4 regions of the Bacillus sp. Marseille-Q1617 genome follow, and region 3 is predicted to be linked to each of the others. Evidence: predicted binding sites of a transcription regulator. Region 3 holds the regulator's gene; each other region holds the start of a gene.

Evidence for each region. The regulator Rex, encoded in region 3, represses fermentation and respiration genes when NADH is low (regulators of the CRP and FNR family bind a similar motif). The targets are predictions, from matches to a motif close to TTGTGAAATATTTCACAA.
Region 1: the regulator Rex is predicted to act here: its motif matches at 3,733-3,750, upstream of HWX64_RS04810 (nitrate/nitrite transporter).
Region 2: the regulator Rex is predicted to act here: its motif matches at 2,811-2,828, upstream of HWX64_RS07495 (cytochrome ubiquinol oxidase subunit I).
Region 4: the regulator Rex is predicted to act here: its motif matches at 3,855-3,872, upstream of HWX64_RS04715 (TIGR04053 family radical SAM/SPASM domain-containing protein).

What each region holds. Positions count from the first base shown of each region.
Region 1 covers NZ_CAHJXM010000001.1:961,637-967,288, forward strand. Annotated here, with positions in the region: gene modA (molybdate ABC transporter substrate-binding protein) at 1-291, shown strand, start outside; gene modB (molybdate ABC transporter permease subunit) at 310-978, shown strand; gene moaC (cyclic pyranopterin monophosphate synthase MoaC) at 1,030-1,515, opposite strand; gene mobB (molybdopterin-guanine dinucleotide biosynthesis protein B) at 1,603-2,100, shown strand; gene HWX64_RS04810 (nitrate/nitrite transporter) at 2,151-3,659, opposite strand; gene HWX64_RS04815 (hypothetical protein) at 3,781-4,227, opposite strand; gene HWX64_RS04820 (Crp/Fnr family transcriptional regulator) at 4,361-5,077, opposite strand; gene HWX64_RS04825 (molybdenum cofactor guanylyltransferase) at 5,225-5,652, shown strand, end outside.
Region 2 covers NZ_CAHJXM010000001.1:1,498,248-1,503,899, forward strand. Annotated here, with positions in the region: gene HWX64_RS07485 (ABC transporter ATP-binding protein) at 1-1,290, shown strand, start outside; gene HWX64_RS07490 (nuclease-related domain-containing protein) at 1,755-2,699, shown strand; gene HWX64_RS07495 (cytochrome ubiquinol oxidase subunit I) at 2,942-4,279, shown strand; gene HWX64_RS07500 (cytochrome d ubiquinol oxidase subunit II) at 4,375-5,388, shown strand; gene HWX64_RS07505 (TrkA family potassium uptake protein) at 5,589-5,652, shown strand, end outside.
Region 3 covers NZ_CAHJXM010000001.1:159,597-165,248, forward strand. Annotated here, with positions in the region: gene tsaD (tRNA (adenosine(37)-N6)-threonylcarbamoyltransferase complex transferase subunit TsaD) at 1-277, shown strand, start outside; gene HWX64_RS00935 (ABC-F family ATP-binding cassette domain-containing protein) at 568-2,517, opposite strand; gene HWX64_RS00940 (redox-sensing transcriptional repressor Rex) at 2,740-3,417, shown strand; gene HWX64_RS00945 (twin-arginine translocase TatA/TatE family subunit) at 3,472-3,645, shown strand; gene tatC (twin-arginine translocase subunit TatC) at 3,665-4,441, shown strand; gene HWX64_RS00955 (YdiK family protein) at 4,461-4,667, opposite strand; gene HWX64_RS00960 (CPBP family intramembrane glutamic endopeptidase) at 4,664-5,407, opposite strand.
Region 4 covers NZ_CAHJXM010000001.1:947,511-953,162, reverse strand. Annotated here, with positions in the region: gene fdhF (formate dehydrogenase subunit alpha) at 1-941, opposite strand, end outside; gene HWX64_RS04730 (MFS transporter) at 938-2,119, opposite strand; gene HWX64_RS04725 (Mrp/NBP35 family ATP-binding protein) at 2,293-3,030, shown strand; gene HWX64_RS04720 (YwiC-like family protein) at 3,077-3,799, opposite strand; gene HWX64_RS04715 (TIGR04053 family radical SAM/SPASM domain-containing protein) at 3,944-5,059, shown strand; gene HWX64_RS04710 (Crp/Fnr family transcriptional regulator) at 5,103-5,652, shown strand, end outside.

The sequences.
Region 1 (5,652 bases), 800 kb from region 3:
GAAGCAGAGTCGCGTCTTATTTATGGAAAGGATGCGAGTCACCTGCTTATGCTTATGGATCAAGGGGCGGCTTCTGTAGGATTCATCTATAACAGTGATGTTGAATTTCAACAGGATTTACGCATAATTGATTTTTTTGAAGAGTATCCACAAGAAGATACAGGCTACTACGGGGCAAGGGTGAAACGAAGTAAGCATCAAGATGTCTCAGATGAATTTCTCGACTTTTTAGAGAGAAAGGAAGCGAAGGAGATATTTAAGAAAGAAGGATTTATCAATATCGGAGAATAAGAGGAGCAGGTGTTATAAGTGAACGGTGATTTTTTCTTTCCTATCCAATTGTCTATACTGGTTGCTTGCATAGCGGCGGCTGTTTCATTAATACTTGCTGTTTTGGCAGCCTATCGAACTGTCATGACAGACGGCAGGGGCAGCAGTGTTTTGGAGACTGTGTATCTTTTGCCGCTTGTTCTTCCTCCTTCTGTACTTGGTTTTTTGTTACTGTTTATATTCGGGATGAATAGTCCAGTGGGACGGACGGTCGAACTGCTTCTCGGACAAACCATCCTTTTTTCTAAGTCTGCAGCAGTCATAGCTGCCGTGATTGTGTCGTTTCCGCTTATGTATCAGTCTGTGAAAACAGGATTTGCAGAAGTGAATCGTGACATTGTCGGGGCTTCAAAAGTAGATGGCGCTTCCAATTGGAAAGCATTTTACCACGTCGTTCTGCCGCTTGCCAAACGATCGATCGTCATGGGGGTCATTCTCGGCTTTACAAGAGCATTGGGGGAGTTCGGGGCGACTCTCATGTTTGCAGGGAATATACCTGGAAAAACGCAGACGATCTCAACGGCCATTTACGTAGCCATCGAATCAGGGGAAAGTCATTTAGCCTGGAAGTATGCAGGAGTAAGCATCGGTTTGTCTTTTCTATTATTGTTTCTGGTGAAAGGGCTGGATGGACGTAAGGAGATATAGGTCAAAAAACCCCAGAGGAGTTTGGAACAACCTGTGGGGTACTTCAACATATCAGGACTCTCTTAAAAAGTCACCGCTTTTTCCGCCGGATTTCTCAAGAAGATAGGTTTCTCCGATAACCATTCCTTTATCGACAGCTTTGCACATATCGTAGATTGTCAAGGCGGTAACGGATGCAGCCGTTAATGCCTCCATTTCCACACCTGTACTGCCTTTCGTTTTTACTTCGGTGGTGATCACCAGCTCGTAGTGCGGGTTTTTTTCTTTCCAGTCAAAGGAGATATCCACACCGCTGATCGGAATGGGGTGGCACATCGGAATGATGGAGGAAGTCTGTTTAGCCCCCATAATCCCAGCAACCTGTGCGACTGATAGTACATCTCCTTTTTTAAAATCATCGTTTACGATTTTGTCGTAAATCTCTTTCGTTACTGTAATGCTCGATCGTGCTTTTGCATAACGGCTGCTTTCATTTTTAGCGGTGATGTCCACCATCTTGGCGCGGCCCTGTCCATTGAAATGTGTAAATTCACTCATATTTTGACACCTCTTAGATTTTATATTGAGTTGATTCCTGTGTATTCGTTATCGTAACATAAATGGTTTAGAAAGGAGCTGACGTGTATGAAAGTGATTCAAGTTGTCGGATTTAAAAACAGCGGAAAGACTACGGTTTCTTCGAATGTGATTACTTATGCAGCCAGCAAAGGAATAAAGACCGGATCGGTAAAGCATCATAGCCACGGTGCACCGGATGTTGTACCGGGGACGGATAGTGACCGTCATCTAAAATCTGGAGCCACTCTTGCCGGAGTTGAAGGGGGCGGTATTTTCAGCGTATCTCTCCAGCTGGGAGACTATGATTTCGATGATATCCTTCGAATCTATGAATTAATTAAGGTTGAAGTGCTGGTGGTTGAAGGATACAAAGAAAAAAATTATCCCAAAATCGTTTGTATACGAAATCAAGAAGACTTTTCCCTTCTTGACTCTCTGGAAAATGTTCAAGCGGTCTTTTTGCATTCACACCTTTCCTTGCCGCCCGGCTATCACCTTCCTGCATTCACTGCTGAAAGACTGGATGCCTTCGAACAATGGATCGATTCGTTCATCAACCTTTGATCAAGTAAAGAGAAGCTGTTCCCTGTTGATAGGGAACAGCTTCAATGAAGCTAGTTGATTTTTCTTTTGCTTTCCGAAATATCGCTGAACTGTCCCACATAATACTTTACATCGCCGGCATCATTGCAAACCTCTGATATAGTCAGCCACTCTAAATAGACTTCTCCATTTTTTCGTTTATTCCAGATTTTACCTTGCCAATATCCTTGATCTTTTAATTCATTCCACAGAGCTGAATAAAAATGCTGATCATGCCGGCCGGATTGAAGAATACTTGGTTTCTGTCCAACGGCTTCTTCTTTTTCATAGCCGGTTACTTTAGTGAAAGCCTGATTTACCCGTTCGATGACCCCCTCTTCGTTTGTGACCATCATTCCCTGGGCAGTGTTTTCAAGTACTTTATTTTCCAGCTTTAATTTTTCACGGAACGTCATCCATAATACGATGACAAAACTGAGAAGGGCGAATTCGGATAAAGCCATGAATCCGATGGCATAGTGCCCCGTCAAACTGAAGACGGTTGTTAACACTAATGGAGGGAAGAATCCTCCCAGACCTCCCATGGCCGCCACAAGACCATTTACGATACCCGCCTGTTTGGTGAAATAGAGCGGGACCAGTTTGAAGATCGTTCCATTCCCAATCCCCGCGCAGGCCGCGACTGTCAATACACCAGTGGTATATAACTCAATCGTAGGAGAGAAAGATAATAATACACCTGAAAATGTTAATCCCCCGAAGACAAACAACAGGATGAAATACGGATTGAATTTATCAGACAGCCATCCGCCGATCGGGCGCATAAATGTTGATAAAGCGATGAAGCCTGCCGTACGTAAACCAGCGTCAACCGGTGTTAAATTAAATTCATTCACCAAGAAGTTTGGTAAATAAATGGTGAATGCGACAAAAGATCCAAAAGTGATGAAGTAAAATAAACATAACGCCCATAACGTTGAATTCCGGTATACTTCTTTTACCTGTTTAACGATTGAAACATTCACTTTCTTTTCTTTGCGATCACCAAATACAAAGTTTAAAATAGCAAAAGCTAACAGTAAGACAAGATAGAAGCGGACCGTTGTCACCCATCCAAATGAGCTGGCGAGGACAGGGGCGGCAAATGCGGTTACCGCAGTACCGATATTACCCGATCCATATATTCCGTTAATGAATCCGTGCTTGCTTGAAGGATAATATTTAGGTAGAGAGGTTACCCCTATTGAAAAAGTCGCTCCTCCTATCCCTATCAAGAGACCTCCAATGACTAAATCCGAGAGTGAGTCAGCTTGACTGATGTAGAATACAGGGAATAATAACGCGATAAAGCTTAACGTGAAGACTAATCTGGCACCGAAACGATTTGTGTAATATCCGATCGGGATGCGAAGCACACTTCCCAAAATGACCGGGATCGCGGTTACTAAGGCAACTTCTCCGTTCGTTAAATCAATATCCTGACGAATATTCGGCATAAGTGAAGAAATGAGCACCCATACCATAAACCCGGCGATGAGACTTGATGTTTGAAGAGGCAGCTGGATTTTTGTACTCTTCATTGGATGATTCTCCTTTCAATCCTATAAAAATGAAAATCTATATCCATATCCTAACAACGGTGCACGGATAAGGTTGTGAAGTTCATCACACGAGACAAAGAAACTTCACATGAGAAACTCCTCAGCTCATTAAATTCACAATTTCTTCATAAGAGCTTTTCAAGTTTTTATGAAAAGACCGCAATATATTTCTTTGCAGCAACGGATGCTGGTCCGATATGTTGATGATTAATGGAAGAGGGACTTCCATATATATTGTGGTTTCTCTCACCTCGAGACTAATTGAGTCCCCATTCTTATGATATTGAAGAAAGACACTCGGCATAAACATATCATTTGTTGTTAATGACCCCATTTTATATTGAGAATGCTGGGATTCTTTCATGTGAACGTGAAGAGAACCGGATAATATGAGGATCATCGTGTTTCTCTTTTGTAAGCAAATAATGTCATCCTTTTCTTTTTTTATGATGCTTGAAGCTTCCACTATCCTTTTCAGTTGACTATTCCCAATGTCTTGAAACAAGCTGAGACTTTTCAGGTAAAGCAGATAATCCTGCTTATGCATTCTTTCTCCCCCTCTAATCAATGCATTTTCATCATTATAAAAGAATCCCTGAAAAATAACTGTGACACTTTTCACAGTTATTGGAATATAAAAAGGCGGCCTCAACTTTACGTTGAGACCGCCTCATATTCTCTTAATCTATATTGCAAATATCAATTGGACAGTTTTCACAACCGATTTCTTCCCTGAGGTATTCTAGATCCAGGATGATGATCCTGCCGTCAGATGTATAATCAATGATATTCTTTTTCTTTAATTCACTCAGCATGCGGTTCACACTTTCTCTCGTCGCAGCACAAAATTTGGCCAATTCCTGATTGGTGAGATGAATATCGAGAAGAATTCCTTTTTCATTTTTAATCCCATAAGAGTTTGAAATACGGATAATGGTGGAATAAAGGGCGCCTTTTTTTCCGTTCATGACTAAATCACGGATTTTTGATTGGTTTTTTCTAAGATGAGTTGAAATCCATTTCATAAATTCGAAGGTTAGGGGGGCATCGTTGATTAGATTTTTTTCTAACGTATCTCTTTGTATGACGTGAACTTCTCCTTCTTCTAATGTGTATGCACTTAACATGTAAGTGGCATCATCAGAGAAAAGCGTCAATTCTCCAATAAAGTCGTCCTTTTTACATATTCGCATGTTCAATTCCTTGCCTTCAAGACTCAGCTTGCTAATTTGAAAAATCCCGGATTTAATCAGATATAATTCAGCTGCTTCTTCCCCTTCTTGAAATAAAAAAGTCCCTTTTTTTATTTTACGTGGAGTTCCGATTGACTGTAATAAAGAAGCCAAATCCTCTGAAACAGTGGAAAGGTCGCTTTTTCTTTTTTTATTCAATTCCATTAAGGTATCACCACTCCTAAATTTGAGTACCAATAACATTTACTAGATAACATGTATTTTACATGTAACTTTTATCACTATTGCATTTAAAGTAACATGTTATGCTTACGTTTACAACTATATTCTGGAAAGGAAGATTTACACTTTATGGATAGAAAGAACGTGATGGGCGTGATTCTCGCAGGAGGCAAGTCAAGAAGATTTGGTTCAAATAAAGGATTTGCCCTTTATAAAGGAGTTCCTTTTTATGAATGGTCAATAAGAGCGATGAAGAAAGCTGTAGAGAGCTGTGTTTTGGTCACAAATAGGGAACTGGAGAGAGAGTATAAAGCTGTAGCCGGAATGACTGTCATAGTGGATGATGCATCCTTCGAAGAAAGTGGGCCGCTTGGAGGAATGTATACCGCTATGTCAGAAATGGCACCGGTTGAATGGTATGTTCTGCTGCCGATTGATGTTCCTTATATCAATTCCTCCATTATAGAGCAAATCATTGAGGCTGATGGAACAGGGTGCAAAGCGATCATTCCCATCATTGAGGGGAAAAAACAGTTTTTGATTGCAGCGTATCATTA
Region 2 (5,652 bases), 1.3 Mb from region 3:
GTCATCTTATTCACACTCAGTCCGGAACTTACATTGGCGGTCATGGTCATCTTGCCAATCATGTTCTTTATTTCCACCAGCCTGAGAAAAAATATCCGCAGATCCTGGCAGGATGTGAGAATAAAACAGGCCAAACTAAATTCACATTTAAATGAGAGTATACAAGGGATTCGTGTCACTCAATCGTTTACCCAGGAAAAAGAAAATATGGCTTTCTTCGATGGAGTAAATACCGAGACCTTCGACAGCTGGAAAACAGCCACGAAGAAAAATGCCATGTTCAGGCCAATGGTTGAATTGACAAATGCAGTAGGGACAGCCGTATTGATCTGGTATGGAGCGCACCTTATCCAAGGCGGGTCTTTGGAACTCGGGGAATTCGTTTCATTTGCCTTCTATCTGGGGATGTTCTGGGAGCCGATTTCGAGGCTTGGCCAGGTTTACAATCAGCTGCTGATCGGGATGGCATCATCCGAACGTATCTTTGAATTTCTGGATGAACAGCCGATTGTCAATGAAAAACAAAACGCTATTGAATTGAATGATATAAAAGGCCGAATTCAATTTGAAAATGTGGAATTCTCATATGATGATAAGAGAAAAGCACTTAAGAACATCAATTTGGAAATGAAAGAAGGGCAGACTGTCGCATTGGTCGGTCACACAGGCTCCGGGAAAACAACCATCGCTAATTTGATCAGCCGATTCTACGACCCTACCAAAGGGGAAGTGAAAATCGACGGAGTCAATTTACGTGATGTAACAGTATCAAGCTTACGAAGCCAAATCAGCATCGTGCTGCAAGATACCTTCATCTTCTCGGGCACCATCAAAGACAACATCCGATTTGGCAGGCCGGATGCTACTGATGAAGAAGTCCGCGCGGCTGCAGAAGCCATTGGAGCGAACGAATTCATCGAGAAACTTTCTGACGGGTATGATACCGAGGTTGAAGAAAGAGGAAACGTCTTATCCGTCGGCGAAAGACAGCTCTTGTCATTTGCCCGCGCGCTTCTCGCTAATCCGCGCATCATCATTTTGGATGAAGCCACAGCTTCCATCGACACAGAAACAGAAGTAAAGATTCAAAACGCCTTGAAGAAACTGCTTGCCGGACGCACAGCGATCATCATTGCACACCGGCTATCGACCATCCGCGAATCTGATAACATCTTTGTCCTTGAACAAGGAAAGATCAAGGAATCCGGAAACCATGATGAACTCATGGACCAGGAGGGCGATTATTACGAGCTGGTGAAATCACAGTTTAAGATGCTCGAGGCTATGTAGGATTGAGTTTGTGTGAGTTTTGAGATTTTGGAAGGACCCTGCACTTGGTGTGCGGGGTTTTTTTGTTTGGGGGCGGTGGTGGGGACGTTTTTGGAAGTGGAATGGGAGGGAGGCGGTAAGGTGGTGAGGTTTGTCGAAATTTGAAGAATTGTCGGTAAGTTGGTATTTTAGGTTGATAAATTATAAAAAATGTTGATAAATCCAAATTTTTCGTTGATACCGCAATAAAAACGTTGATAACCTAATATTTTCGTTGATAATCTTTCCATTTTTCCATTTACGCTAAGAGTTAGACAGGAATCAACATTACTATTAATGATCTTTGGAATTTGTCAGCTTGCAAATTCTTATTTCATCTATACAATTTTGAATCAGAAGAATTTTTACAAAAAAAGGGTTTTTACCGGTAAATAGAGAATAAAGAACTAATGGAAAAATAATACATCAATTAAAGGAGTGAAAAAGTGTTTCTAAGAGAACGCCCAGTCCCCAAAATTATTTTGTATAATGAAGCCTCACTAAAAAGGCTTCATCCTCTATCTGATTTGCGCCCCAAAATTGAAGAAGGCTTATTAAAAGCTTGGGCAGGATATAATGGTGAATGCAAAGTAGATCGTCAGTTAAGCACCATCGACGATAAGGATATATACATCATTAATGACCTGTGTATCCCTGTTGGTAATACCTATTTCCAAATTGATTCACTGATCCTAACAAAATACGTTCTGCTAATTCTGGAAATTAAAAATATTTCTGGCCACCTTGATATTTCTAATGAGTTCGGTCAGTTAAAGAGAACCCTTAATGGTGAGGTATCAGCTTTTGCGAGTCCTATTGCCCAATGTGAAAAGTACAGAATCCACTTATCAGGCGTGTTAAAGAAAATGAAGATACCCGTCATTCCAATTGAGTTCTTAGTAGTTTTTACAAATCCCACGTCAATTCTTACTGCTTCTTCAAGTGATACAAAAGTGCTTGAAAAAACCGTTAAAATTGAAAGCCTGCTTCCTAAAATTCATAACCTACTAAATATCTTCCATACTCCTCACCTCAGTGACAAAGAGTTGAAGCGCCTTTCCAAATTACTCTTAAGAGAGCACAAACCATTCCCGATAAATAAAATAGAATTAGACTTTACTAAAGGAGTACAATGTACAAATTGTAAAGAGTTTTCTATGATAAGGAAACAAGCTTCTTGGTTTTGTTTGAAATGCAGCTATTTTGATAAAAATGCTCATGTTCGAGCAATTAATGATTATTTCCTGTTAATAGCACCGACTATTACTAATAAGCAAGCAAGAGACTTTCTTGAAATTTCATCACCTCGTACCGCACAATATTTACTTAACTCTATGAATTTAATTCAGTATGGTTATGGAAAAGGGACATATTATAAATCTCCAGATTAATATGGGTATGGGGGATGCTGAGAAAAACTTCCTGGCAAGGAATATCCCCCACACAAGCAAATCCCTTGCCCCAACCCACCCACACCATATAAACTATAACCAAACTAAAGTTTGTGAAAAACGTCACAAAATATTCATGTTCAATACATCACAAACTCTTCAAAAGGTTTTATAATAACCAATAAGTGATAAATAGTAAGTATTCGTTATTAACTGAAATAACTGGTAGGGGGATTAATGAAATGGTATTAGATAGTGTGATATTGAGTAGAATGCTGACATCCACGACCCTCGCGTTTCATATTATTTTTGCGACGATTGGTGTAGGGGTGCCAATTATGATATCGATTGCTGAATTTGTGGGGATCAAGCGTAATGATCCCCATTATATTTTACTGGCAAGAAGGTGGGCGAGAGGATTTACGATTACCGTGGCAGTAGGGGTTGTTACGGGTACGGCGATCGGGCTCCAGTTGTCCATGTTATGGCCTGCATTCATGCAGGTAGCAGGGCAGGTTATCGCACTGCCGCTGTTCATGGAAACATTTGCGTTTTTCTTTGAAGCTATTTTTCTTGGAATCTATTTATATACGTGGGACCGCTTCAAGAATAAGTGGATTCACTGGTTGTTGACCATTCCCGTCATGATCGGGTCTTCTGCTTCGGCTTTGTTCATTACGACGGTAAATGCGTTCATGAACACACCACAGGGGTTTGAGCTGAGTGATGGGAAAGCGATCAATATCGATCCGATTGCAGCCATGCTTAACCCTGCGACACCAACAAAGGTATTTCATGTACTGACGACAGCATATCTGACTTCAGCTCTGATCTTGGCAGGTATTACGGCTTTTGCGATTTTAAAGAAAAAGGGAAGCGAGTATCATCGCAAGGCTCTCCGCTTAACGATGGTATCCGCGCTTATTTTTGCGTTTGCGACAGCGTTGGCAGGGGATTTGTCTGCCAAGTTCCTCGCTGAGTACCAGCCTGAAAAACTGGCTGCTGCGGAGTGGCATTTCGAAACCGAGAAAAACGCGGATTTGATTGTGTTCGGTACTTTGGATGAGAATAACGAGGTCCATAACGAAATCAGGCTTCCCGGATTTCTGAGCTTTTTAGCCGGCAGTTCTTTCGAGCATGAAGTAATCGGATTAAACGAGACGCCGGAGGATGAAAGACCGCCATTATGGATTCACTATTTATTTGATCTCATGGTTTCAATCGGATTCTACAGTATCTTCATATCAGGGGTGTTCATCCTTTTCTGGAAATGGAAGAAACGGAATGAATGGAACAAGCCTCTGTTATGGGGGATCGTGGCAAGCGGTCCGCTTGCAATGCTGGCAATCGAATTCGGCTGGATTTTTGCAGAGGTAGGACGCCAGCCGTGGATCCTCCGAGGCTATATGAAAGTGGCGGATGCTGCGACGAAAGCTGATGGTGTCGGCTTGACGTTTGTGATGTTTGTTGCACTATATATTCTGCTCGGGATTTTATGTGTAGTCGTATTAATCAAAATGTTCAAGAATAAACCGGCAGAAGCTGAGCTGGAACAGCGTTTTCCTAAACGCACTGAATGACTCGGACAGCCCCTTAAAAGATAAACTGTTTTCTAAAGTGTTTTGAATCGAAGGGGCTGCTGTTTAACTCTAGGTTTAATAAAGGAGGAATGGCTATGAGTTTGGAAATAGTGGGGATTACAGTGTTATGGATCTTCCTTTATGGTTATCTCATTGTGGCATCGATTGATTTCGGAGCCGGTTTCTTTGCTTTTTATGGTAGGTTGAAAAATAAGGAGCATACGTTGAATGTACTGATTAGCCGGTACTTGTCCCCCGTATGGGAAGTGACAAATGTTTTCTTTGTGTTCTTTTTCGTAGGGCTTGTCGGTTTTTTCCCTGATGCAGCCTATTATTATGGAACTGCTTTGCTGATACCAGGGAGTATTGCCATCATACTGCTTGCCATTCGTGGAAGCTTTTATGCATTCAATAATTATGGTTCAAAGGAAAACATCATCTATCTTTTTCTTTACGGAGCGACAGGGTTATTGATTCCGGCTTCCTTATCAACAGCTTTGACGATTTCTGAAGGAGGATTTCTCGAAGTGGCAGACGGCAATGTTACATTCCTGGCGGGAGAATTGTTTACAAGCCCTTATTCTTGGAGCGTGGTTGTTCTGTCTATTGTTTCTGTTTTGTTTATCAGTGCAGCCTTTTTGACTTATTACGCAGATAGGGCAGGGGACATGGATTCACGGGAAGTATTGAGGAAGTTTTCATTGTTCTGGAGCCCTCCAACCATATTGGCCAGTTTTTTGGTTTTTGTTGGGCTCAGGGAGCATAATCAAGAACATTTTATGAATGCGCTTGATATCTGGTGGATGTTCGGGCTTTCATTAGCCAGTTTTTTGGCGGCATCTTACCTGATTTACAAACGTAAGAAGTTCGGAACGGCATTTGTATTGGTCATGCTTCAGTTTTTCTTTGCATTCTTTGGATACGGCGCATCCCATTTGCCATATATCTTGAAACCGTATATAACGATTGAATCTAGTGTAACTAACCCGACAATGGGTATGGCACTCGTGATTGCGTTTGTTGCAGGCCTGCTGCTATTGATCCCTTCTTTGATTTTACTTATGAGATTATTTTTGTTCGATGCAGACTATGTAAAAGGGAAGAAATGAAAAACAACCTCAGGTATAACCTATTGAACAGCTTCTGAGGAATTGCAGTAACAGTGAAAATTCATCGGCGGATGAAAGCGGAAAATCATGTGATCCTAACATGATTTTCTGCTTTTTTTACCTTACAAAATCGATATCATGATAAACTTCATGCTAAAATAAAGATATGAATGTTACTGGAAAATCTGGGGGAATTTATTATGAAAAAAGAATTTGTAGTGATAGGCTTGGGGCGGTTCGGCGGAAGCATCGTCCGTTCTTTGA
Region 3 (5,652 bases):
GATTGATGTGTTAGTAACTAAGACAGTAAGAGCAGTAAAAGAATATAATGTGGAACAATTGTTATTAGCGGGCGGTGTCGCAGCCAATAAAGGACTGCGTGCTGCTTTGGAAGAAGCATTCAAAGAGCTGTATACAGAACTGGTCATCCCTCCGTTATCACTATGTACAGATAATGCAGCGATGATTGCGGCTGCAGGAACGATTTTATTTGAGCAGGGTAAAAGAGGCGACATGGCAATGAATGCCCATCCCGGGTTGGATATTGAGAATTTCTAATGAAATAAAAGCTTCGGTGAGGTTAGAGTTTAACCTCCACCGAAGCTTTTTTAAGCAGAACATACGTTTTATCAACAGTCTGTGGATAAGTTGTTAATAACTAATGAATAGATGTGAACACCTTGTGAAAAAGGTATGAGTAATTCAGTGTTGAAATGTGTATAACTGCCAGTTAGGTTGTGGATAATGTGGAAAACTCCTGTGAACAACGATTGGTCAACATTTGATCTGTGGATAATGGTGTGGAATAAAGAAGGTTTGGATAACGAAATGTTATCCAAACCTGTGGATTACTGTTCTTCTTGGAGAAGCTCTTCTAATTCTGTCCATTCTTCCAGCAGTTCATCGAGTTCTTCTTTGGAAGAATTGAGTTTGTCATTGATCTCCTGGACCTTTTCATGATCCTGGAAGATGTCCGGATCACAAAGCAGTTCTTCCTGTTCTTCGATGACAGCTTCAAGTGCTTCCATTTGAATTTCAATTTCTTCCACTCTTCGTTTACGCTGGCGCTCAAGCTTTTTCGCTTCTTTATCAATCTTATGACTTTGTTTCTGCGGGGTTGCCGAGCTGCTGGTTGAAGGCTGTCCTTTTTCTGCCTGCTCAAGGGCGGCCAGTTCTTCTTGCTGCTGCAGCTTTTCCATATAATAGTTATAGTCTCCGAGGTATTCGGTCGAACCATTTTTAGAGAGTTCAAGCACTTTGGTCGCGATCCTGTTGATAAAATAACGATCGTGTGACACGAACAAAATGGTGCCTGGATAATCGATGAGTGCATTTTCCAGCACTTCTTTACTGTCTAGATCCAAATGGTTCGTTGGCTCATCAAGGATAAGGACATTCCCTTTTTCCATCATCAGCTTTGAAAGGGCGAGTCTTGCTTTCTCGCCGCCACTTAAAGTAGAAACCGGCTTCAGCACGTCTTCACCTGAGAAAAGGAAGTTGCCGAGGACGGTCCGGATTTCTTTCTCATTTTTCATCGGGTATTCATCCCATAGTTCATTGAGGACGGTTTTATTTGATGAAAGATCGGCCTGCTCCTGGTCATAGTAGCTGATTGATACATTTGAGCCGAAACTAAAATTGCCGGATAAAGGCTTAAGCTTATCCACAAGTGTCTTAAGCAAAGTGGATTTTCCAGTTCCATTGGGACCTACGAGCGCAATGCTGTCACCCTTTTTTACAGAAAAATCGATATGACTGGAGATTTTTTCATCCTCTTCATAACCGATTGAAAGGTCGTTAACTTTCAGCACATCATTTCCGCTTTGTCGATCGATTCCGAATGCGAAGGTAGCGGATTTCTCATCGCCGAGCGGCCTGTCCATCAGTTCCATACGCTCCAGCTTTTTTCTGCGGCTCTGCGCCATTTTTGTGGTGGACGCACGGGCGATGTTCCGCTGGATGAAGTCTTCCAGTTTTGCGACTTCCTGCTGCTGGCGTTCATAGAGTTTTACATCTTTCTCATAGTCTTCTGCTTTTTGCTGAAGATATTTACTGTAGTTTCCTATGAATTTCTTGCTCCGTTTACGGGAGATTTCATATACTTGATTGACGACGTTGTCCAAGAAGTAACGGTCATGGGAAACAATCAGAACAGCGCCTTCGTAGCTTTGCAAGTACGTTTCAAGCCAGGATAGAGTCTCTATATCCAGATGGTTGGTCGGTTCATCAAGGATGAGAATATCAGGCTTGGTCAAGAGAAGCTTACCCAGTGCCAGTCTGGTTTTTTGTCCTCCGCTTAACGTGGAGATTTTTGTCTCATAGTCAAAATCAGCAAAGTTCAACCCGTGCAGGACGGACCGGATGTCTGCTTCGTATTGGTAGCCGCCGGATTCTTTGAAGCTTACCTGAAGCTGATCGTATTCTTTTAAAACACGCTGATAGACGTCGTCGTTTTCGTATACGGACGGGTCGGCCATTTGTTTTTCGAGAATACGGAGCTGCTCCTCCTGAGCTCGCAGACCCTCAAATACGGTAAGCATTTCTGCCCAGATGGATAAGTCGGATTCCAGTCCTGTGTTCTGGGCAAGGTAGCCGATCGATACGCCTTTAGGTTTTGTGATGTCCCCGGCGTCATGCGATAGCTGACCGGCAATTATTTTTAATAGAGTCGACTTCCCTGCACCGTTGCGGCCGACGAGTGCGACTCTGTCCCTTGTCTGTATTTCAAGCTTGATGTTCGATAATATATTATCTGCACCAAAGTTTTTGCTAAGTTGATTCACTTGTAGTAGAATCATGACGTTTCACCTCTATTTCATAGTGCTAGTGTACCGTATTTGAGAGGGTAACGGCAATCATACATACCTATGAATGACTATTAATCTTCACACATATAGGATAGAATATAGTGTATGATGGGTAGAGAGACTTAAAAATGTTTATCTGTTATTTTGGAAGCGTTCACAGATGTGTGGGCGTTCAATGCAACGGGCTTTTGAATAGATGTGGGGGAATGCAATATGAATCAGGATACAACGAAAATTCCACAGGCAACGGCAAAGCGGCTGCCGCTTTATTACCGTTTTATCAAGAATTTATACTCATCTGGCAAGCAGAGGGTGTCATCGAAGGAATTAAGTGAAGCAGTAAAAGTTGATTCGGCCACGATCCGCAGGGACTTTTCCTATTTCGGTGCATTAGGGAAAAAGGGTTATGGATATAATGTTAACTATCTTCTCTCTTTCTTCAGAAAGACGCTGGATCAGGATGCCCTGACCAAGGTAGTGCTGATTGGTGTCGGAAACCTGGGAACTGCCTTTCTTAATTATAATTTTATAAAAAACAATAATACGAAGATCGAGATGGCGTTCGAGGTGGATGAGTCAAAGGTTGGTACTCAGGTCGGCGATGTGCCGGTATTCCACCTGGATGACCTGGAAGAGAAGCTTGAGGATCAGAATATTGAAGTGGCCATCCTTACTGTGCCGGCTTCTTCTGCTCAAAACATCACAGACAGATTGGTCTCTTCAAAGATCAAGGGAATCCTCAATTTTACGCCGGCAAGGCTGACGGTACCAGATCATATCCGGGTGCATCATATTGATCTGGCTGTAGAGTTGCAATCACTGGTTTACTTTTTAAAGCATTATTCGGAAGATGACACGGAAATGTCACAAGATGGAATTATAACGGAATAGAAAATTCTGTCGCTTTACGTTATGATAGAAGAGTACAAGAGGAGGTGTCTCATTATGCCAGTAGGTCCAGGTAGCCTCATAATCATTTTAATTGTCGCTTTACTAGTTTTTGGCCCGAAGAAATTGCCTGAATTAGGGAAAGCTTTCGGTAATACATTACGTGAGTTTAAAAACGCAACAAAAGGCTTAGCTGATGACGACGACGATAAAAACAAAAGTGCTAAGTGAGTAGAGTAGGATGAATGCCATGAGTCAAAGTCAAAAAGACATGACAATGTATGAACATATAGGAGAATTGCAAAAACGACTCATGATTGTAGTCGTTTTCTTCTTGTTAGCGTTTGTAGCAAGCTTCTTTCTCGCGGAACCGCTGATTCGTTATCTGCAGCATGCAGACGAAGCCAAAGAGCTTACGATGAATGCATTTCGTCTGACAGACCCGCTCAAGATTTATATGGAAATGATGGTATTCATTTCGCTGATCCTCACCGCACCGCTCATTTTATTCCAGGTCTGGTCATTTATCAGTCCGGGATTATATGAAACGGAGCGAAAAGTGACCCTCAGCTATATTCCTATCTCGCTATTATTATTTCTAGCCGGACTGTCCTTTTCTTACTTCATCCTATTCCCGTATGTCGTGGAATTCATGATGACGTTATCTGACAGTCTTGAAATACAACAAGTCATAGGAATAAACGAATATTTTCATTTCTTGTTTCAATTAACCATTCCATTCGGTCTTTTATTCCAGTTGCCAGTCGCGATGCTGTTCTTAACGAGACTGGGAATCATCACACCGATGATGATGGCAAACGTACGTAAGGTTGCTTACTTTATTTTGTTGGTCATCGCAGCCTTCATCACGCCGCCTGACGTCGTTTCACACTTGATGGTGACCGTGCCGTTATTCATCCTTTACGAAATCAGCATCTGGATTTCGAAGATCGGCTATAAAAAGGTGCTTGAAGCGGAGCAGAAGCTTGAGATGGAACAATATGAAGAAGATATAAATAAGGATTGATCCCCGAGGGGACCAATCCTTATTTTTTATTATTGATTTGTTTTTTGATCTTGAAATGAATCATGATCATCCTGAGTCCGGACCCGAAATCAAGGGTGGCCAGAAAGACCAGCATATAAGTGAAAAATCCCCAACCATCATCTCTTACATTCTGAATTGCAAAGTATGTGAAAAGTATTCCGAGCAGGAGATAGATCACTCCAGAGAAAAGCGGTGATCTTCTCATGAAAATAATCCTCCAATAAATCCTTGAATTTGTTCTGCTTCTTTCATGATTTTCTGAATTTCGTCCTTATAGATAGATTGTATCAGCACGACAGATGTATTCATCGCCACATGAGCAAAAATTGGCACGAGTATTCTCTTGGTTTTTACATAAAGAAAAGCGAATGTAAAGCCCATTGCTGAATACAGGATGACATGCTCCGGTTCGAAGTGGGCGAGGGCAAAAATGATCGAACTTACAAGTGCCGCAAAGAAGAAATTCATCTTTTCATAAAGGACACCAAAGATGATCTTCCTGAACACGATTTCCTCCAATATTGGCCCGATCACTGCTGCCACAAGCATCGTCAATGGAACTTTTTCAATGATCCCGATGATCATCTGTGTATTTTCAGAGCCCATCTTAATGCCAAGTGCATATTCGATTTGAATTGCAATGGATTGAGCGAAGAAAGCAATGAATATTCCAGCAATCGCCCAGCCAATGGAGCTGCCGGCATTGAGGGGAGCACTTCGCTCCAGGTTTGTGCTCGTTTCACTTTTGCGGAGAATCGCCCACACCACGATAAGCGTCAGGGTAAAGCTGATCATCAGCCAATATCCCGGCACAAGCTGTTTCACCTGATCTGCAGGCTCACCAAGCACGTCCACTCCGATTTTATAAAGAAGAGGAACTCCTACTATACTCGAAAGCTGCATCACAATATATGCAATCAATATATATCCAAAATGTTTTTTCAACGTTTCGTCTCCTTTAACCGTCATCTTGTTCAATTCTACTAAGAAATCGGGGAGTGTTCAAATGGTAGGGTTATTATGTTGTTTTCTAATTGAAGCCAGAAGAAAAAACAGAATAGTTCCATTCTGAATATGAAGATGAAAAACTAAAACAGGAATACAAAGACAAACCCGGACATAGGATAGAGAGGTGTGAAAAAAAGAGGAAAATGACGAAAAAAATTTTAAGCAGGACTCTTGCAAAATGA
Region 4 (5,652 bases), 790 kb from region 3:
TCCACCCCTCTGGCAAACATGACGACTGAACGAGGAGATAATCCGAAAATATGTGCAGCTTTCAAGATTTTTTCAACGGATACGCCCGTAATGCTGGCCGTATGCTCCGGTGTGAATTTCTCAACTGCTTTCTTTAGTTCTTCAAAGTTATTGCATCTTTTTTTAACGTATTCATGGTCGACGTAATTGTTTTTTATTAGGAGATGAAGCATTCCGTTCGCAAGTGCTGAATCCGTACCGGGTTTCAAATCCAAATGAACATCTGCCACACGGGCTGTCGGCGTTTCCCTCGGGTCAGCCACTATCAGCTTCGCCCCTTTGTCTTTCGCTTTCCACAGCCATTGTATGCTTGTAGGATGGCATTCCGCGGTATTGGAACCAGCGATAAAGAAACAATCGGTATGTTCAAGTTCCGGCCATGGGAGCGTCGATCCCCTGTCAATACCCAGCGTTTTCAGAAATCCTCCTGCAGCTGAACTCATACAGAAGCGGCCGTTATAATCAATGAATCTAGTGCCCAGTCCGACTCGCGCGTATTTTCCAACCAAATAGCACTTTTCGTTTGTCATCGAGACACCCCCGAATACAGACAAGGCGTCCTTCCCGCTTTCAGCTTGCAGTCGTTTGTAGTTCTTTTCAATCAAGTCGAGTGCTTCGTTCCAGCTTGCTTTCACGAACTCTCCGTTTTTCTTGATCAGCGGCGTCAGAATTCGCTCTTCATGTTCGATTGTCTGATAGGCCGTTACACCTTTCGGACACATTTTCCCTTTAGTGACAGGCCAGTCATAGCGCGGTTCAACTCCAACTACCTGACCCGACTTCTTATTTACACGTATATGCATCCCGCACTGCATGCCGCAATAGCAGCAGTGGGTCGTAATGAGCTCTTCGCCTGGTTTGTGAAGGTTCTTTACTCCTTCTTTTGCGATATACTGACTCATTTTTGACTGCCTCCTTTTTCCTTGTACTGATCGATTTCTTTTTGGACATCTTCAGGGAATTTGTAATAATCGTCTGTTCTCTTTTTACTGAATCCGCCCATTTGAATCCCATTCAGTGTTGATATCGGATCGCTGCTCTTTAAATGCGGCTTTGCATTCAGTTGTTTCATCACCCTGATTCTGCGGCGGCACGGCAGGCAGTAGTCAGAAAGATAACTTCCGTCTTCAAGCTGGAGATCAAAGTTTTGAACAGCCAGAATGTCTTTTACATCACTGATTTGATCATCGTTGCTATAGGTGGTTCCGCATCTCAGACATGGTCTCGTATCCACTTTTATCTGTTCCTGATAATTCAACGGTACAGCTGTTGTCAGCGGGCGGATCGGCAGGTGGAACAGTTTGCCGAATGGGAAGTATACGAGTAAGACGACCACGGTAACCTGATGGATCAGTGTCATGTAATGGTGCATCCAACCATCTAACAGTGCATATGAAACAGTAAGTAAAAGTCCTGTACCCGTTACCGAAAGCAGTAAATATAAAGGAAATAAATCAAATTCCGCACGCTGTGTCACTTTCACGTCCTGACTCGCAATCCTTCTTGCAAGTGCCATGGTGACACCGATCAGCACCATCGTGGCGGTGATGTTTAAGCCGTTATATACCATTTCTGCGAATAATCCATGAGCGGCCATCGAAATCGTCTCTACTCCCATCACAACAATGGTGTAGGTTTCGGGATCGACAAGTTCGAAGTGCATCCAGCCGAACGTCAGACCGAATGTAATCGCAAAGGATCCTATGCACCCCCAGGCAATAAGGAAATGCTGTACACCACGGTAGATCCCTCTTTTAAAAATGAATTTCTGTAAAAAGATATTCTCAAATGCGGTTTTACCGATTGAAATTAAATTACGTTTTTTCCTTGAACTGGTTTTCAAATTCGAGAGACTCCGTTTGATAACCTGATGGGTCGCCGGCCGGATGAGCCAGGAAGACATCCGTATCGTCAATCCGATGGCAAATATTAAGGAAGAAATAAAATACCCCATTAAAGCCATATCAAAATGTAAAAACTGTTCGGTCCCGATCCATGATGTGAAAATCAAAAAAAGGATAATGAAAAATGATTTTTGACTGGTTTTTGAATAAAACGAGCGTTCGAGCGTCTTTCTCATCTTGCCCAACCTCCATGTGACTTTTTTAACATCAACGCAGTTGTATATTTGGTAAATTGATTACGTTGATTAATTTTTCAACTTGTAATCATTGTACAGAAAGACTATTTTTCAGACTGTGAAGTACGTCACACGATGGAAATTTACCTAAAATTTGTGAAAGAGGTGTGAACATGCTATCAGGTAATGTAATCGCTATAACAAGTGGAAAAGGCGGAGTAGGAAAATCGACGGTATCAACGAATCTCGCTGTATCTCTCGCAAGACAAGGAAAAAGCGTCGCTTTGATCGATTTGGATATTTACGGCTTCAGCATCCCGAAAATGATGAATGTGGACAGCCGCCCCAAAACTTTCAACGGAAAGATCATTCCTGTGGAGTCTCACGGGGTAAAAATCATGTCGATGGGATTTCTTATAAAAAATAACGACCCTGTCGTCTGGCGCGGACCGATGTTAGGAAAGATGGTCGAGCATTTCAGTAAGGATGTGATGTGGGGAGAGCTGGATTACTGCATTCTCGATATGCCTCCAGGCACCGGGGACATCGCTCTCGATATGCACCTGAACATTCCGCAAAGCAAAGAAATCATTGTCACCACTCCTCATCAAACAGCTTCGATTGTAGCTGAAAGAGCAGGAACTATGGCACTGAAAGCGAAGCACGATATTTTAGGCGTCATTGAAAATATGTCGTACTTTCAGCCGAAAGAAAGCAGTGAAAAATATTTCTTGTTCGGAAAAGGCGGAGGGGATCTGTTAGCAGAGCGATTAGATACAGACGTTTTGGCAAAACTCCCAATCGAAGAACCAATCGAAACGTCTGAAACTCCATCCATTTACTGCGAAGATACCAGCTTATTTCATCACTACAGCCAGCTGGCAGAAGCCATAGACCAGAAATTCAAATGAAAATCCCGTCCCCCGCTCCTTTAAATCAGCAGCGGGGGACGGGATTTTATAGCAAGATGGTTGTAAGTAGAAGGAAAAAGAAAGAGTTTATGATTTCTATGATTCCCAGCTGCATGATTGTCAATTTTTTACCGTGAAGGGAAATGGCCCGGATCAAGCTTGGAACGTATGGCAGCGTCCACATCCAGGATTCCTTCCAAAGGAATAGCAGGAAAATGACAAATGCATGATAGCCCCATGACCACCATTTGAACCTTGTGTTTTTCTTTTCTCTTATCATTGATTTAATAAAAAATGTACTACCTGCAAAATACAAGAATGACAACAGAGCAATATTCCACCCTTCAACAGTCAGACTGCCTGTACTCACGTAAAAACTGGCAAGCCCCCCAATACAAAATACACAAATGGCGAATAGATCATTCGCAAGTGCCCGCTCATTTTTTGTCTTTACAAAGTAGATGTTTAATAGAAAGAAAGGAATCATTGCTAAGCCGAAGAAGACCATTTGCCAGTCATAAACCAAAACGATTGTTAAAAAAACGAATGACGCGGCTAAATAACCGAATGCCCATTTACTATAGAAGGACACCTTTTTCCCCTTCACGACCAGGATCAAAGGATAAGTGGCAAGATACAGTAAGAACCAGCCAATAAACAAAGGAATGTGAATAAGGTGAAAGGTGCTTGCAGAGATCCCCAGGATATAAGGAATCAATAGCATAGCCCAGGCACCATGTTGTTTGGGAAGGACCATTATCACAATCATACACCTGCTTTCCTATCGATGATGCCTTTATCTTACTCCTTAGAGAAAAGAAAGTGTGTGATGTAATTCACTTACTACTCTCTCATCCTTCTATATCATTAAACATATCAATCTTTCAATCATTGCAAGATGGGAGGAAATAAGATGTTTGATATGAATTTCGACGAAAACCCATTTATCGTCATCTGGGAATTAACAAGAGCGTGTGAGCTTCACTGTCTTCACTGCAGGGCAGAAGCACAGTACAAACGCCATCCGCTTGAATTGGATTTCGAAGAAGGAAAAAAACTGATAGATGACATCTATGAAATGAATAACCCCATGCTGGTGTTCACAGGCGGAGATCCGCTCATGCGGCCTGACGTATATGACATTGCATCCTATGCGATTCAAAAAGGAGTGCGTGTCTCCATGACACCAAGCGCAACACCCAATGTTACCAAGGAATCCATTGAGAAAGCGAAAGAAGTAGGTCTTGCTCGCTGGGCGTTCAGTCTGGACGGACCGACAGCAGAAGTACATGACCATTTCAGGGGAACATCCGGTTCATTCGACTTGACCATGAATGCGATCAACTACATTCACGAACTTGAACTTCCTCTTCAAATCAACACCGTCATCTCCCGCTATAATGTCGACATGCTTGAAGAAATGGCCGAATTGGTAGAGGAGTTAAATTGCGTGTTGTGGAGTGTCTTCTTCCTTGTGCCAATCGGAAGAGGTAAAGAAGCAGACATGATTTCACCCGTGGAGCACGAAAACGTATTCCGCTGGCTGAATCAATTAAGCCTCCGGGTGCCTTTCGATATAAAAACCACTGCCGCGCAGCATTACCGCCGTGTGGTCATCTCAGAAAAAATGAGACAAAATAAAGATAAACAAAAAAAGATCCAATACCAGGATGCTTTACACTCAGGCAAAACTGGTCAATTTGATGGTCTGGGACGGGCACCGAGAGGAATAAATGACGGGAATGGATTTGTCTTCATTTCCCATATCGGGGACGTCTATCCCAGCGGACTTCTCCCCATCAAAGCCGGGAATGTAAGACAGCAGCCGCTATCAGAAATTTACCGGCACTCACCTATTTTTAAAGACCTGAGAAATCCTGATAAATATAAAGGGAAATGCGGACAATGCGAATTCCGCTACGTCTGCGGAGGTTCCCGCTCAAGAGCCTATGCGCTGACAGGCGATTACATGGAAAGCGAACCAGCATGTGTGTATATACCGAAGAGCATGAGGAAAAAGAGTGTTTAGATGGTGATAGTGATGATAGTTCAAACACAGAAAGGAGTCCTCCATGTTAAAAAAAGAAGAGATTAAAAAGCATCTGCAAACCGTTCCATTATTCAAGGAGCTGTCTGACGAGGAGCTGCAGCCGATCATATCGATTTCGTCGTCAAGAATATATAATGCCCGTTCGATTATTTTCATGCAGGAAGAACCTCTCGACCGCGTCTTCTTCATCCACTCCGGCATCGTGAAAATTTATAAAACTGATGCAACCGGAAAAGAACAGATCGTATCGGTACTCGAGGATGGTGAAATGTTCCCTCACGCCGGTTTTTTCAGGCAGGGGACTTTTCCTGCTAACGCCGAGGTCATAAAAAAGGCCCAGCTCATCGTCACCCCCATTAAAGATTTCGAGAAAATCCTGATTCAACACCCAGAGCTTTGCATTAAGTTATTCCGGGTTCTAGGGGGTAAAATTGTCGATCTTCAAAGCCGCTTGGAAGAGAAAATTCTCCACAATACGTATGAACAGGTCATTATGCTTCTACTGCGTCTATCAAAGTCCAATGGTGTGAAGCAAGAAAACCTGTATAAAATCACCACCCATTTTACGAACA